One region of the Enterococcus sp. AMC2644 genome, then DNA from elsewhere that is predicted to be linked to it. Evidence: predicted binding sites of a transcription regulator. Region 1 holds the regulator's gene; the other holds the start of a gene.
The links. The regulator HrcA, encoded in region 1, represses chaperone genes, less so after heat shock. The targets are predictions, from matches to a motif close to TTAGCACTCNNNNNNNNNGAGTGCTAA.

Region 1 (3,218 bases):
TTTTCAAGAACTCGAATTGTTTCATAAACATCTTCAGCAGTGTGTTTACGACCAATTTTTTTTAATAAACGATTATTAAAGGTTTGGACACCCATCGATAAACGATTAACGCCATGATGCTTCATTACATGTAACTTTTCTTCCGTTAAATCACCAGGATTTGCCTCCACTGTAAACTCTGTTGTGGTATTAGTGGGTAGCAAATGGTGAATGCCGGTCAATAAGACATCCAATTGTTTTGCAGATAAAGAAGTTGGGGTGCCTCCCCCGATGTAAATTGTTTCCGAGTAATCAGTAGGATGGATTTGTAGCGTAAGTTCAATCTCTTTTAAAAGTAACTGGATATATTCGTCGACAGGTTGTCCTTCTAAAAAGACTTTATTAAAATCGCAGTAATAACAAATGTGTTCGCAAAAGGGAATGTGGATATATGTCGAGGTATTTTTAACTCGAGGTGTTTCTTCAAACATAAATGTGTTTCCTCCATTATCACAAATTCTGTGATCCATTGTATTCGAAAAATAGTGTACCATACTTTATAGAAGAGGCGATATATAGAAGTCTTTGATTTAATTAAAAAGCGATTAGCACTCGCGTGATTCGAGTGCTAATTATTGAGAGTTTCTTCTTGACTTCTATTTTAAATATGATATATTTATACATGTAGTTAGCACTTGATATGCAAGAGTGCTAATTAAGAGGTGATAAATTTGTTAACAGAAAGACAAGAAAACATCTTGCGTCTGATCATCCAAAATTATACAAATTTAGGCCAGCCAGTTGGCTCGAAAAAATTAATGGAGGATGGCATTGAAGCAAGTTCAGCAACGATTCGTAATGAGATGAAAATGCTTGAAGATTATGGACTGCTTGCGAAAACACATTCTTCTTCAGGTCGAGTGCCATCAATGACTGGTTATCGATATTATGTCGATCACCTACTAACACCTTCAAAAGTAGATAACGAAGATGTTGTACTGATTAGGCAGTCTTTTGGTAAAGAATTTCATGAGATTAATGAAATTATTCAACAGTCTGCGAATATTTTATCTACTTTGACAAGTTATACTGCATTGTCGCTAGGACCAGATGTCAAAGATCGGAAATTAACTGGTTTTCGAATTGTTCCTTTAAACAATCGCCAAATCATTGCAGTAATTGTCACAGATAAAGGAAATGTGGAAAGTCAGATATTTTCAATTCCTAAAAACTTAAGTAGTGATGACCTTGAAAAAATGGTTCGTATCATTAATGATAAATTGATTGGGCAACCGCTCATGAACGTCTATCATCGTTTGCGGACCGAAATTCCGATGATTCTGCACAAATACTTTCAAACGACTGACGGTGTTCTGGATTTATTTGACGGCATGTTAAATCATATTTTTGAAGAGAAGGTTTTTGTCGGAGGAAGAATGAATTTATTGAATTTCGAACATACCCAAGACGTGGAACAATTTAAGTCGATGTATTCATTTATGAAGGATTCAGAAAACTTAAATCAATTGTTAGCACCACGTGATGGCGCCATTCAAATTCGAATTGGTTCTGAACTTGGAGATAACCTATTGAATAATATGAGTATGATTCAAGCAAGTTATGACATTGAAGGACACGGGAAAGGAACCATCGCTTTGTTAGGGCCTACAAGTATGCCTTATTCGAAAATGTTTGGTTTAGTCGATGTATTTCGACAAGAATTAGCTTTAACGTTGGCTAATTATTATCGATCATTAGATTCTGATAATTAGCTAGTTAATCAATAGCATGATTTCAACATAGAAGGGAAGTTAGTCCATTGTCAGAAAAAGAACAAGCTTCTGAAGAATTAAAGGAAGCTAATGAAGTAGAAGAATCGACAGTAGACGAATCTACAGAAGAAACAGAAGTTGTTTCTGAAGTCGATGAACTGAAAAAACAACTAGAAGAGACAGAAGACAAATTCTTACGTGCGCGTGCTGAAATTGCAAATATTACAAATCGTAATCGCAATGAAAGAGAATTATTGCAAAAATATCGTTCGCAAGATTTAGGTAAGAAATTATTGCCTGCCATTGACAATTTAGAGCGTGCAATAGGGTCTGAAGTGACTGATGAACAAAGTATCAGTTTGAAAAAAGGCGTGGAGATGGTATTAGATAGTTTACGTCAAGCTTTAAAAGAAGAAGGAATTGAAGAAATTCTAGCTGCTGGAGTAGCTTTTGATCCAAATCTACATCAAGCTGTGCAAACCGTACCTGCATCTGACGAATATCCGTCAGATACGATTGTGGAAGTCTTACAAAAAGGCTATAAATTACATGATCGTGTTTTACGTGCAAGCATGGTTGTTGTCGCACAATAATAAAATTTGATAATTTAATTGAAACGAATACACACAAAGGAGATCTTTAATATGAGCAAAATTATTGGTATTGACTTAGGTACAACAAACTCAGCTGTTTCTGTATTAGAAGGCGGCGAAGCAAAAATTATTACAAACCCAGAAGGAAATCGTACAACACCATCTGTTGTTTCTTTCAAAAATGGTGAAATTCAAGTTGGTGAAGTAGCAAAACGTCAAGCAGTGACTAATCCTAACACAATTTCATCAATTAAACGCCATATTGGTGAAGCTGGTTATAAAGTAGAAGTAGAAGGTAAAACTTATACACCACAAGAAATCTCAGCAATGATTTTACAATACATCAAAGGCTTTGCTGAAGATTATTTAGGTGAAAAAGTTGAAAAAGCAGTTATTACTGTACCTGCATACTTTAATGATTCACAACGTCAAGCAACAAAAGATGCTGGTAAAATTGCTGGTTTAGAAGTTGAACGTATTGTTAACGAACCAACTGCAGCAGCATTGGCTTATGGTTTAGACAAAACTGATCGTGATGAAAAAGTTTTAGTATTTGACCTTGGTGGTGGTACATTTGACGTGTCTATCCTTGAATTAGGTGATGGGGTCTTTGACGTATTGTCAACAGCTGGGGATAACAACCTTGGTGGAGATGACTTTGACAATAAAATTATCGATTACATGGTAGAAGAATTCAAAAAAGAAAATGGTATTGATTTAAGTAAAGATAAAATGGCTGTTCAACGTTTGAAAGATGCAGCTGAAAAAGCGAAAAAAGATTTATCTGGTGTAACAAGCACACAAATTAGCTTACCATTTATCACAGCTGGTGAGGCTGGCCCATTACATTTAGAGTTAACATTAACACGTGCAA
Region 2 (3,218 bases), 970 kb from region 1:
ACCGAGTAGAAGACGATTATCGTATTGATTATTTAAAAGCCCACATTGAAGCAATGAAAGAAGCTGTTGAATATGATGGTATTGATTTGATGGGGTATACACCATGGGGCTTTATTGATTTAGTTTCTGCAGGTACTGGGGAAATGAAAAAACGTTACGGTTTTATTTACGTGGATAAAGATAATGAAGGTCATGGAACGTTAGCACGTAGTAAGAAAAAATCATTTGAGTGGTATCAAAAAGTGATTGCAACCAATGGAGAAACGCTATAAAAAATAAGCCATAAAAAATGGATCCTAAATAATAGTTTGCTGACAGTTTCTATCAGACGCTATTATCTAGGGTCCATTTTAACATTCTAGACAATTTTTTATTTGGGAATGTCTAAAGTCTGTAAAATAACATTAGCAACAACAACTAAGGTATTCATACCAACATGCGTCAAAATAGAAGTCCAGATTTTTCCAGTATTGTAATAAAGTAAACTAAAGAAAAAGCCTAAAGAAAAATACAGGAGTAAATGTCCATCTTGATGAATGAGGGCGAATAACAAGGAACTGATACTAATGGCGAACCAAACATTCAGATATTTTTCAAGAAAGCCTGTGATAGCACGACGAAAAACAAACTCTTCCATAATGGGGCCGCCAATCATCACGGCAACTGCAAAAAGGGGTTGTCTTAAAACCAGTTGAATAATATTTTGTGTATTTTCAGAAGCAACCTCTTGCCCAAATAGTTGCTCAATTTGTAAGACGATATTTTGTAAAAAAATGGCAACAAAAATTCCTGTCAATCCAAAAGCAATGACTTTCAGCCAATTTGTTTTTGCTCTATCAAAAGATAGTAATTCGTTTTGCTTTAAATATAAAATGATTAAGACTACTGCCCCTAAAAGATAAGCGATCATTGTAGCTAGCACTTGTTGATTCGCAGGTAAGAAAGCTGGTGAAAAGAAAGCAACTGCATAACATAAGATAGTTAGGATGCTGTATTTTTTTGTAGACATGGAATCCTCCTTTCATATATTTACTATTATAACAAAATAGAGAGAAACAAATCGTTAAGAATAACTGAATGATTTAACCAATTTTGACTTTTATAAAAAAATGATTCAAAAGACTTGCATTCTAGAATGAAAATCAGTAATATTAGTTTTGTAAGTTAGCACTCTATATATGAGAGTGCTAATGACAACAAATCAAAGTTATTAGAAATTAATTGGAGGGATTTATCGTGTTAAAACCATTAGGTGATCGTGTATTGATCGAAGTCGCAAAAGAAGAAGAAAAAACTGTCGGAGGACTTGTTTTAGCATCTGCAGCCAAAGAGAGACCGCAAACAGGAACGGTTATCGCTGTCGGTGAAGGTCGCGTCTTAGATAATGGGGAACTAGCAGCTGTACCAGTTAAAGTTGGTGACACTGTTTTATTTGAAAAATATGCTGGTTCAGAAGTGAAATACGACGGTAAAGAATATCTGATTTTTTCAGCAAAAGATATTGTTGCAATCGTAGAATAATCAAATAAAAAATAAGAATTATAAAAAAACTTTGAGGTGAAATAAATCATGGCAAAAGATATTAAATTCGCAGAAGACGCTCGTTCAGCAATGCTACGAGGTGTAGATAAATTAGCAGATACAGTAAAAGTAACATTAGGCCCTAAAGGTCGTAATGTTGTTTTGGAAAAATCTTATGGTTCACCATTAATTACAAACGATGGAGTAACAATTGCTAAAGAGATCGAATTAGAAGATCATTTTGAAAATATGGGTGCAAAATTAGTTTCTGAAGTTGCATCTAAAACTAACGATATTGCAGGTGACGGTACTACTACAGCTACAGTTTTAACACAAGCAATTGTTCGTGAGGGTTTGAAAAACGTGACTGCTGGAGCAAACCCATTAGGTATTCGTCGTGGTATTGAACTAGCAACAAAAGCAGCCGTTGAAGAATTACACAATATTTCTTCCATCGTTGATTCCAAAGAAGCTATTGCGCAAGTAGCAGCTGTTTCTTCTGGTAGTGAACAAGTTGGTGAATATATTGCTGACGCTATGGAAAAAGTTGGTAACGATGGCGTTATTACAATTGAAGAGTCAAAAGGAATTGAAACAGAATTAGATGTCGTAGAAGGAATGCAATTTGATCGTGGTTACTTATCACAATATATGGTAACAAACAACGATAAAATGGAAGCAGAACTAGAAAATCCATACATCTTGATTACTGATAAAAAAATATCAAATATCCAAGACATTTTGCCATTGCTAGAACAAATTTTACAACAATCAAAACCATTGTTAATCATTGCTGATGATGTTGATGGTGAAGCATTACCAACATTAGTCTTAAATAAAATTCGTGGAACATTTAATGTAGTCGCTGTGAAAGCTCCAGGTTTCGGTGATCGTCGTAAAGCAATGCTAGAAGATATTGCCGTTTTAACTGGTGGTACAGTGATTACTGAAGATTTAGGTTTAGAATTGAAAGATGCAACAATTGATACTTTAGGTCAAGCAAGCAAAGTCGTTGTTGACAAAGACAATACAACAATCGTTGAAGGTGCTGGTTCAAAAGAAGCAATTGAAGCACGTGTGCAAGTGATTAAAAACCAAATTGCTGAAACAACTTCTGATTTTGATCGTGAAAAATTACAAGAACGTTTAGCAAAACTAGCTGGTGGTGTAGCAGTAGTTAAAGTTGGTGCACCAACTGAAACAGAATTAAAAGAAATGAAATTACGTATTGAAGATGCATTGAATGCCACTCGTGCCGCTGTAGAAGAAGGTATGGTTTCTGGTGGGGGTACTGCTTTAGTGAACGTTATCAATAAAGTTGCTGCTCTTGAAGCAGATGGTGATGCTGCAACTGGTATCCGTATTGTGTTACGTGCGTTAGAAGAACCTGTCCGTCAAATTGCCGAAAATGCAGGGTATGAAGGTTCCGTAATTATTGATCGCTTGAAAAATGCTGAATTAGGTATTGGTTTTAATGCTGCAACTGGGGAATGGGTAAACATGCTAGAAGCAGGAATTGTAGATCCTACAAAAGTAACTCGTTCAGCATTACAAAATGCCGCTTCTGTAGCTGCTTTATTATTAACAACTGAAGCAGTTGTTGCTGATAAACCAGATTCAGCTGCACCAGCAGCGCCAGCAATGGATCCATCAATGATGGGCGGTATGATGTAAACTAATTTTTAGATTCTCTATAA

Region 2: groES (co-chaperone GroES) is a predicted target of HrcA. The motif match lies at 1,165-1,191, and genes of this name have one in related genera.

Annotation. Positions count from the first base shown of each region.
Region 1 is NZ_CM177095.1:2,726,768-2,729,985, forward strand. Features, by position in the region: gene hemW (radical SAM family heme chaperone HemW) at 1-470, opposite strand, end outside; gene hrcA (heat-inducible transcriptional repressor HrcA) at 711-1,751, shown strand; gene grpE (nucleotide exchange factor GrpE) at 1,799-2,344, shown strand; gene dnaK (molecular chaperone DnaK) at 2,396-3,218, shown strand, end outside.
Region 2 is NZ_CM177095.1:631,699-634,916, reverse strand. Features, by position in the region: gene AC4BC5_RS03140 (6-phospho-beta-glucosidase) at 1-272, shown strand, start outside; gene AC4BC5_RS03135 (CPBP family intramembrane glutamic endopeptidase) at 371-1,009, opposite strand; gene groES (co-chaperone GroES) at 1,237-1,521, shown strand; gene groL (chaperonin GroEL) at 1,570-3,195, shown strand.